One region of the Oerskovia sp. Root918 genome, then DNA from elsewhere that is predicted to be linked to it. Evidence: riboswitches for the same ligand, from Rfam matches in the RefSeq annotation. Region 1 holds a riboswitch; each other region holds the start of a gene.
What was found. Region 1 has a riboswitch for S-adenosylmethionine ahead of ASE27_RS16895 (nucleotidyltransferase domain-containing protein). Riboswitches for the same ligand answer to the same signal wherever they lie in the genome.

Region 1 (3,266 bases):
GCTGCCGATCCGGCCGGGAGCACCTCGGTCGAGGGGCGCGTGGAGCCGGTGGCCACAGCCGGCACGATCGGCGCGACGCCCGGTGATGACCTCCCCCGGAGCACCCTGCACACCGATGCCGAGGAGCCCGCACCCGTCCCCTAGGGTGACCGCGGAGACGCCGTCCGGCCGTCGCGGCTCGTCGTCGAGCCGCGACCCCGCGGCTGGCCGGGATCAGTGACGAGAGGGTGGCTCATGGCTGAGACAGGTTCGACGAGCGGCATCACGACGTGCTTCGTGGTGACGGAGGCGCAGTTCGAGGAGATGTTCCCGGACCGCAACCCGTTCTACACGTACGAGGGCCTGGTCGCGGCGACCGCGGCGTACCCGGAGTTCGCGACGTCGGGCGGGCCGGTGGTCGCGGCCCGCGAGGCTGCGGCGTTCCTCGCGAACGTGAGCCACGAGAGCACGGGGCTGCTGCACGTGAGCGAGCTCAACACGGCCGTGTACTCGCACTACTGCGACCCGTCGCAGCCGTACGGGTGCCCCGCGGGCCAGGACGCGTACTACGGCAAGGGGCCCATCCAGCTCTCGTGGAACTTCAACTACAAGGCCGCGGGTGACGCCCTGGGCATCGACCTGCTGAACGACCCGTACCTGGTCGAGACCGACGCGACCGTCGCCTGGAAGACCGCGCTCTGGTACTGGAACACGCAGCCGGGCGAGGGCACCATGACGTGCCACGAGGCGATCGTCGGGGACCACGGCTTCCGCGAGACGATCCGCGCGATCAACGGCCCGCTCGAGTGCGAGGGCGGCAACCCGCGCCAGGTCGCGAACCGGGTCGCGCTGTTCCGCCGCTACGCCGAGCTCCTGGGCACCACGACGGGCGAGAACCTGACCTGCTGAGGTCCGTTGCCCGACGGCGGAGCGCGACGCCCGCCGTCGGGCGCGGCTCTGCGCGGCACGGGCGGGTGCAGTGCGGCTCGGCGGGTGCAGTGCGGCTCGGCGGGTGCGGAGCGGGCCTGGGCGGGTGCACGGCGGGCCTGGGCGCGGGGACGCGGTTCGGCTCCGCCTGCCCGCCAGCAGTCAGTCGGGGAGGACGACGAGGGGCAGGTGCTCGTGCACGGGTGGCCCGAGCACCTGGTCGGCGTCGTGCGCCCACCGCTCGAGGGCCCCGGGGCGGTCGCGCTCGGCGTCGAGCCACGCGATCGTGCGGAGGTGGACGTCCACGTCGTTGCCGGTCCAGGATCCTGCGTCGCGGCGCAGCTGGTCGGTGAGCTCGTCGGCGATCCACGTCGGAAGGTCGTCGGGGACCACGACGAGGAGGTCCAGGTCGTCGGCCGCGGTGCCGTCGCCGCGAGCGGCCGAGCCGACGACAGCGACGCCGATCGACCGTCGACGGCCGTCGTCCCGCACGACCTGATGAAGCAGCTCGTCGATGCGTCGGCGCAGCTCGCACCAGGGGTGCAGCGCGTCGAAGAGCGCCTCGATCGCGGGCCAGCACAGGTGGTCGCGGTTGACCTGGAAGTAGTTCGTCGACCCGATGGTCCGCCGCTGGACGATCCCTTGCCGTTCAAGCCGCGCGAGGGCGCGACGAACCCCTTCCGACGATCCGGAGTGCGCGACGCGATGCACCTGCCCACCCGTGAGCTCGCCCTGACGGTTCCAGAGCGCACGCAGGACGGGCCCCTCGAGCCCGGGCACGACCGCCGAGACCGGGCTGCTCCAGTCCATCTGCTCCCCCTGAGTCCTGATCTCCTCCACGAGGCAGAGCGGCCGCAGCGTGGCGTCGCCGCTCACCACGAGGCCCCGGGGGGAGGGTGCGGTTTCTCTGTAGCCACCACAATTGTTGTGGCTACAGAGAAAACACACCCTCCCCTCCCCCGGTTCAACGTCGTCGCCCGACCGTCCGAACGCCTCACGGACAGGATGGCTGCTCCGGACGGCACGCGGAGCGAAGGCCAGGGATCTGTGGACAACACGCCCACCGCAGGCAGTCGGCGACCTGAGCCGACCGGGCGCAGCGGCGGCCTCAGGGCAAGGGTCGAGGCCACGATGAACGCGACCTCGACCTCGCACTTCCCGAAGGCCCGGATGCCGGGTCGGGCGGGTCTTCCTCAGAGGCACCGTGCGCGGGAACGCGGTTGCCGGACCGGCACGCGGAGGGCGTATCGCCGGTCACTCGTGACCGATGCCCACCCTGCCAGACGGGACACACAAGGACAAATCACCCCGGCGCGCCACGGCGCACCCCTGTGCCCGAGCGCCTCGGTGCCCGTCGCGCACGACCGCGACTGGCCGGGCGAGGCCGAACCTCCCTAGGCCGAGTCCCGCACCACGAGCGACGTCGGCAGCGTGATGGCCGCAGGCTCCTGGCCCTCCACGACCTCGAGCAGCAGCCGCACCATCTCGGCGCTGATGCGCTCGAAAGGCTGCCGCATGGTCGTCAGCGCCGGGTGGAGCGACGCCGCGACCCCCGAGTCGTCGAACCCGCCCACGGCCACGTCCCCGGGCACGCTCCGCCCCGTGGCCTGGAGCGCGACGAGCGCCCCCGCCGCCATGAGGTCCGACGCCACGAACACGGCGTCGAGGTCAGGGCGCCGCTCGAGCAGCTCGGCCATCGCGAGCCGGCCCCGCTCGCGCGAGTAGTCGCCGTGCGCGACGAGCGACTCGTCGAACCGGTCGCCCAGCGCGTCGCGGTACCCGTCGAGGCGCAGCGTCCCGCCCGGGGTGTCGAGCGGACCTGTGATCGTCGCGATGCGCGTGCGCCCCGAGTCGAGCAGGTGCTGCGTCATGGTGCGCGCCCCGGCCCGGTCGTCGGCCGCGACGTACCCGACGCGCCCCTCGTACCCGAGCGGGACACCGCAGGCGACCGTCGGGACCTTCTGCTTGAGCAGCTCGGCCAGCATCGGGTTGCCCTGGTGCGAGCTGATGAGCAGGACGCCGTCGACGTGCCCCGCCGCGACGTACCCACCGATGCGGCGACGCTCCTCGGGGGTCCCCGCGACCATGAGCAGCAGCGGCATCTCGCGCTTCGCGAGCTCCTCGGCCGCGCCCCGCAGCAGGATCGAGAAGTTGGGGTCCTCGAACAGCAGGTGCTGCGGCTCGGTCAGCAGGAACGCGATCGAGTTCGACCGCCCCGTCACGAGGCTGCGCGCGTGCTGGTTCGCGGCGTACCCCGTGGTCCGAATCGCCTCGTTGACCGCCGCGAGGGCATCGGGAGAGACCCAGTGGCCACCGTTGATCACGCGGGACACGGTCCCGCGCGAGACGCCCGCGACGTC
Region 2 (3,266 bases), on a different contig from region 1:
CCTCGACGATGAGGTCCGCAGCGGGGCGCCCCGTGCTGATCGACTGACCGAGGTCCCCGCGGAACAGCCCGGCGAGCTGGGAGAAGTACTGGACCACGAGCGGGCGGTCCAGACCGTGCTCGGCACGGAGCGCGTCGAGCTGCTCGGGGGTGATGTCGTTGGCGTCGGCCCCGGCCATGAGCTGGGCCGGGTCGCCGGGCAGGGCGTAGAGCACGATGAAGGACACCGTGTAGGCGGCCCAGAGCACGCCGACCGCCTGGGCCAGTCGCGTCGCGAGATAGCGTCCCATGGTGGTTCTCCCCCTCCGTCAGGCGCCGACGGCGACGGCGGCGGCGGTCCGCTCGACGGGCGGCGATCCCGGCACCGTCGAGCCGGCCGTTCCCGCACGGTCCGTGGCCGGCGTCCAGCCGAGGGCCGGGGCGACGAGAGTCGCGACGTCGTGCAGGATCTGCTCGTACTCCTCGTCGCTGAGCTCGTAGGGCAGCTCGAGGCGCAGCTCGCTGACCTCGCCCACGACGGCGTCCGCCACGAGCCGCTCGAGGATCTCCTCGCTGGGCCCCACGAGATCGGGCGCGAAGAGCGTCCGGCGCTCGCCCTGCGGGGCGAGGGTCCGGGCTCGGCGCGACTCCTCGAAGGCTCGGTAGCGTCGGCGCGACGAGGCGTCGGCGCAGTCGGTCGGCACGATGACCCGCCCGAGCGCGACCCGCGTGGTCCGCGCGTCGCCGCGCCCCGCGCGGTAGGCGGCGAGGTTCGCGAGCTGGGCGGTGACGAAGTCGTCCGACTCCTCGCCTGCCACGATGTTGCCGGTCAGGAGGTTGAGCCCGTTGCGCGCGGCCCACTCGGTCGAGCGGCGCGAGCCGGCGCCGTACCAGAGGCGGTCGACGAGCCCCGGGCTGTGCGGCTGCAGCCGGGGCCGCTGGACGTTCCCGGGCGAGTGCACCACGGTGTCCTCGTCGCCGATGAAACCGCCCGACAGGTTGGCCGCGAGCCGCTCGATGCGTGCGTGCGAGAAGTCGTGGGACTCCCAGTCCCCGTCGAAGACCAGGTCACCGATCAGGTCGGCGTGCGGCGGACGGCCCGCGCTCAGGCCCACCTGGAGGCGCCCCTGCGCGAGGACGTCGGCGGTCGAGAGGTCCTCCCCGAGGCGGAACGGGCTCTCGTACCCGATCGGGATGACGCCTGTCCCCAGCTCGATCGTGCTCGTGCGTTGGGACGCCGCAGCGAGGAAGACGGTCGCCGACGAGATCCCGTGCTCGAGGTGCCGCTGGCGGACCCACGCTCCGTCGAACCCCCAGGCCTCGGCGCGCTCGAACAGCCGCAGCGTCGCCTCGAGACCGCTGGCGGGGTCGTCGTCCGGGAAGTTCCCGGGGGTGAGGAAGGCCAGCGAGGAGATCGCCGGGGTGCTCTGGCTCACGATGGTGCGTCCTTCGGTCGGACGACGTGCGGGTCCCGCCCGTCCCCGGGCACGCCACAGGAACCCGTGGACGGGGGTCGTTCGTCACGTCGTGTGCTTACCGCGACCTGTCGGCGCGGTCAGGTCCTGCCCGGAGCACCCCGTCACATCGAAGGGTTGCTGGCCAGCGAGCCGGGTCTTGGCGCTGGCGCTCTTCACCTGCCGCACAGGAAAGCCTCCCGGCGCCGTGCAGTCAAGGAGTGAGAGCGGCGTCCCACTCCATGAGACAACGCAAACGAGAGACGGGGCCCGGAGACCGTTCCAGGTCTCCGGGCCCCGTCGTGGGACCGAGCGCCGCCTCCGCGCTGCAGCCGCGAGCCGCCCTCAGGACGCCTTGCGCCTGCGCCCCACGAGCACCAGGTCGTCGCGGTGCACGACCTCGCGGTCGTAGCCCTCGCCGAGCTTGTCGCGCAGCTCGTGCGTCGAGCGGCCGAGGAGGTCGGGGATGTCGGTCGAGTCGAAGGCCACGAGGCCGCGCGCGATCACGCGCCCGTCGGGCGCGACGAGCTCGACGGGGTCGCCCGCGTCGAAGTCGCCCGTGACCCCGACCACGCCCGCGGGCAGCAGCGAGGCCCGCCCGCCCAGGACCGCGGTCACGGCCCCCTCGTCGAGCTCGAGGCGCCCCCGCGTGCGCGCGGCGTGCGCGAGCCACAGGCGTCGGCGCGTGGTGCGCTTGCCCGTCACGGCGAACCAGGTCCCGACCTCGCGCCCGGCGAGCGCGCCCTCGGCGTTCGCGGCCTTGGTCAGCACGACCGGGATGCCCGAGCCGGTCGCGATGCGCACGGACTCGAGCTTGGTGAGCATGCCGCCCGTCCCGACCGAGCTGCCGCGCCCCGTGACCTCGATGCCCTCGAGGTCGAGCGGCGAGCGGACCTCGCGGATGCGTTGGGTGCCGGGGCGCGAGGGCGGGCCGTCGTAGAGCCCGTCGACGTCGGTCAGCAGCACCATGACGTCGGCGCGGACCAGGTGCGAGACGAGCGCCGCGAGGCGGTCGTTGTCGCCGAAGCGGATCTCGTCGGTCGCGACCGCGTCGTTCTCGTTGACGACGGGCACGACGCCCAGGTCGAGGAGCCGCTCGAGCGAGCGCTGCGCGTTGCGGTAGTGCCCGCGGCGGATGGTGTCCTCGGCCGTGAGGAGGACCTGCCCCACGCGGATGCCGTACTCGGCGAACGCCTGGGCGTACCGGGCGACCAGGAGGCCCTGGCCCACCGAGGCCGCGGCCTGGGCCGTGGCGAGGTCGCGTGGTCGGGCGCTGAGGCCGAGCGGACCGATCCCCGCCGCGATCGCCCCCGAGGTCACGAGCACGACCTGCCCGCCCGCGGCGTGCCGCGCGGCGATGACGTCGACGAGCGCGTGCAGGGCCGGGACGCTGAGGTGCCCGTCCGGTCCGGTGAGCGAGGAGGAGCCGATCTTGACGACGACCCGGTGGGCCGTGGCGACCTGGGAGCGTGCGGAGAGCGCATTCACCGGGACATCATCGCGCGCCAGGCGCCCGGGCGCGGAGTCATGTCACCGTGTGACACCCCGGGGTGAGACGACATGGACCCTGCCGCGCCGTGGTGTCAGAACTGCACCGGCGCATGGCCCGGTGCATTTCTGACAGCTTCTCCGGCGTGAGCCCGCCCGACGACGTCGCCCACCTCCCGCTCCCGTCCCACCCGGGCGGTGGTCGTCGCTCGACCGGTACGCCACAGGGCGGGCACGACCCGAGGGGCCGTACCCGCCCTGCGGGCGGACGTCGTGGGCGACAGCATCGGCGCGGGAGTCGGGCGTCGGGGCACCCGACCGCTCGGCCCGTCGCTGCCCTGCGGCA
Region 3 (3,266 bases), 290 kb from region 1:
GGTGCTCCCCACCACGAGACCCGAGCCCGCGTCGACGACGGCGAAGGCCGTCAGCGCCCGGGTAGCCCGAGTGTCCTCGATGAAGTTCACCATCCCGACCTCCCCCGCAGGGAGGGTCGTACTCATACCCGCCCACATCGTCGGATCGACGATCTGAGCCAGCGCACCGGCGTGCGCGACAGCCAGGGGTTCGAGGCGGAACCCCTGGCCTTCCAGGACGACATCGTGCTGCACAGCGCATATCAGAACACACGCGGGCGTCGCCGCCAAGACCACGGAGCGGTCGTTCGTGGACGGCGAGGTGACGCACGGGTGAACGTTGTGTTCCGAGGAGCGTCTCCGCAGGTCAGAGGGCTCGTCAGGCCGGGGCCGGACCGCACCCCACGGCGGCCGTGATGTTGCCGACCGCGGCGGTCGCGAACAGCCCGGAGAGCCCTGCGACCTGGAGCAGCGGACGAGGGTCGTCGCTCACGACCCAGCAGCCGTCGACGACCTCGTACCGGGCCTTGGCCCCCTCGCCGACGTAGGCGCGCAGCGCCGCGATCAGGCGCTCGATCTCCTCGCCCGTGGTGCCCACGCCGATCGACGCCCGGATGGCACCGGCCGGGAAGCCCAGGCGGGCCAGGAGCGGGTGCGCGCAGAACCGGCCGTCACGCACGCCGATGCCGTGCTCGGCCGACAGGTAGGACGCGACGAGGCCCGCGTCGTGGCCGTCGACCGAGAAGGTCACGACGCCCACGGGGTCCACGGCGTCGGCCCAGGCGCGGACGACGCGCACGCCGTCGATCTGCTCGAGCCCGTCGACGAGACGGGCACGCAGCTCGGTCTCGTGCGCGACCAGCACGCCCGGCTCGAGCGCCGCGAGCGCGTCGCACGCCGAGGCGAGCGCGACCGCGCCGATCACGTTGGGCGACCCGGCCTCGTGCCGCGCCGGGGCGCTCTGCCACGTGGTGCCCTCGAGCGTCACGTTGCGCACCGCGCCGCCCCCGGCGAGGTAGGGCGTGCCGGCGTCGAGCCAGTCACGGCGCCCCACGAGCGCGCCCGCACCGAACGGCGCGTAGGTCTTGTGGCCCGAGAACGCGACGTAGTCCACGTCGCTCGCGGTGAGCGAGACGCCGCGGTGCGGGACGAGCTGGGCGCCGTCGAGCAGGACCCGCGCTCCGGCGTCGTGCGCCGCGGCGACGACCTCGGCGAGCGGCAGCGACTCGCCCGTGACGTTCGAGGCCCCCGTGATCGCGACGAGCGCGTACGGGAAGCGCGACAGCTCTGCGCGCAGCCCGGACAGGGTCTCGGCGACCGTCGCACCGCCGACCAGGACCGTGGCCCCGCCCGTGCGCTGCCACGGCAGGAGGTTCGCGTGGTGCTCGACGTCCAGCACGAGCACACGGCCCGGCGAACCGTCGGCCTGGGCCGGGACGCAGCCCGCGAGCAGGTTGAGCGAGTCCGTGGTGTTGCGCGTGACGATCGTGACGTCGTCCTCGCGGGCTCCGACGAACGCGCCGATCGTCTGGCGCGCGGCCTCGTAGAGCGCGGTCGACACCTGGGACAGGTAGCCCGCGCCGCGGTGCACGCTCGCGTAGAGCGGCAGGACCTCGTTGACGCGATCGGCCACGACCTGCAGCGCGGGGGCCGACGCCGCGACGTCGAGGTTGGCGTACGGGAGGCTGCGCCCGTCGACGAGGGGGACCAGGGTGTCGCTGCCCACGACGGGCAGCACGGCACACGAGGTAGGGGCTTCGATGACTGCGTGTGCGCTCATGGCACGTCCTCCGGTGGTCGTCGGAGTTCGCCCTGCGGCCCCTCCGCGCTTGCCCCCCTCCTTGTAGAGAGGGACCTGGTCGTCACCCGGGGCACCCCGCCGCGGAGGAGGGTTGCCGGCCAGCAAACCGGGGTTTTGCGCTGGCACTCATGACCTGGTGTCAAGGATGGGCGAGGCCCGCAGAGCGTGTCAACCGGTGGGCACGGCGTCTCGGATGGTGGGCAGAGGGGCCTGTCAGGCGGGCGCGCCCGCTCAGCGAGGCGACGCGTCCGCGAGCGCCTGAATGTGTCGCGCGTCGGCCCGGTACATGGCCGCGTGCTCCCGGAAGTCGTCCCGCCCGGTCGCTGACGCCCTCTCGTCGGTGAAGGCCGCGAGCTCGTCGAGCCGCGCGACCACGACGGTCAGGACCTCGCGACGCGAGTACCGCATCCCGTACGCGGCGACCAGGGCGTCGAGCCGCGCCAACGGGTCCAGCCGCCCGACGACGTCGGCTCCCTCCCCGTCCCCGGCGTCCGCCACGAGGGGCACGAGCCGGTAGCCGAGGTAAGCCAGGTCCCAGATCCGGGGGCCGGGGCTCGCGGTATCGAAGTCGATGAGCCCGACGACGACCCCGTCGCGAAAGACCAGGTTGTACGGGGCGAAGTCGTTGTGGCACACGACCTCGGCGGGCTCGTGTGGTGCGCTCTGCCAGATGGGTGGCGCGGGCGCGTCGCCCGCGGCGAGGAAACCGACGCTCGCGTCGTGCACGCGCCGCAGCAGCACGCCCGCGTCACGGAGCACTGACTCGTCCCAGACCCACAGGGGAAGGGGATAGTTCGCGACGTCGCCCGGGAGATAGGACAGGACCTCGCGCCCCTGCTCGTCGGTCCCCAGCGGCTCGGGCACCTCGGTGATGCCGTGCGCGCGCAAGTGGCGCAGGAGCGCGTGGACGGTCGGCGTCCAGGGCCCGGCGGTGCGTCGCACGGTGTCGCCGCGTCGCACGACGGCCGTCGAGTTGCCGCCGGCCAGGACCTCCTCGGGCGGGCTCTGCTCACGACTGCCTGCCGTGAGGTAGAGGGCTTGCGTCGAGGTAGAGGCCCCGAGCCCGCTGTCTCGACGGGAATCCTCTACCTCGTGGCGACGCGCGGGGTGCTCCATGCGCAGCAACCTATCCCCTGCCCACCCTGCGAGACACCCGTTTCACTCCGTGGGCACGGTGACGTACGATCCGACGCAACCATCCAGAGCGGCTGAGTGACTTGGCACGATGACGCCGCAGCAACCCCCCGGTGACGGGCGAGGGTGCTACCGCCACGACCGATGGAGGATCACCATGAGTGCCCCCGACCGCGCGACCGCTGCACCGGTCCCCGACGCCCGGCCCGCCGACGGCTACGCCGGCGACATCACGCCCCAGCAGGCATGGGACCTGCTCCAGAGCGCCCCGGGCGCCGTCCTCGTGGACGTCCGCACCGACGCCGAGTGGCGCTTCGTCGGCGTCCCCGACCTGTCCTCGACGGGCCGCGAG

Region 2: it holds a riboswitch for S-adenosylmethionine, as region 1 does, so the genes downstream of both, ASE27_RS12240 (LLM class flavin-dependent oxidoreductase) here and ASE27_RS16895 (nucleotidyltransferase domain-containing protein) in region 1, are expected to answer to the same signal.
Region 3: it holds a riboswitch for S-adenosylmethionine, as region 1 does, so the genes downstream of both, ASE27_RS15675 (aminotransferase class V-fold PLP-dependent enzyme) here and ASE27_RS16895 (nucleotidyltransferase domain-containing protein) in region 1, are expected to answer to the same signal.

Annotation. Positions count from the first base shown of each region.
Region 1 is NZ_LMJG01000015.1:381,575-384,840, forward strand. It holds gene ASE27_RS16885 (hypothetical protein) at 1-144, shown strand, start outside; gene ASE27_RS16890 (chitinase) at 235-888, shown strand; gene ASE27_RS16895 (nucleotidyltransferase domain-containing protein) at 1,069-1,716, opposite strand; SAM riboswitch class IV at 2,053-2,172, opposite strand; gene ASE27_RS16900 (LacI family DNA-binding transcriptional regulator) at 2,301-3,266, opposite strand, start outside.
Region 2 is NZ_LMJG01000013.1:234,492-237,757, reverse strand. It holds gene ASE27_RS12245 (ABC transporter permease) at 1-289, opposite strand, end outside; gene ASE27_RS12240 (LLM class flavin-dependent oxidoreductase) at 308-1,414, opposite strand; SAM riboswitch class IV at 1,503-1,613, opposite strand; gene proB (glutamate 5-kinase) at 1,778-2,920, opposite strand.
Region 3 is NZ_LMJG01000015.1:95,582-98,847, forward strand. It holds gene ASE27_RS15670 (GNAT family N-acetyltransferase) at 1-276, opposite strand, end outside; gene ASE27_RS15675 (aminotransferase class V-fold PLP-dependent enzyme) at 359-1,759, opposite strand; SAM riboswitch class IV at 1,800-1,914, opposite strand; gene ASE27_RS15680 (phosphotransferase enzyme family protein) at 2,012-2,722, opposite strand; SAM riboswitch class I at 2,973-3,065, shown strand; gene ASE27_RS15685 (rhodanese-like domain-containing protein) at 3,072-3,266, shown strand, end outside.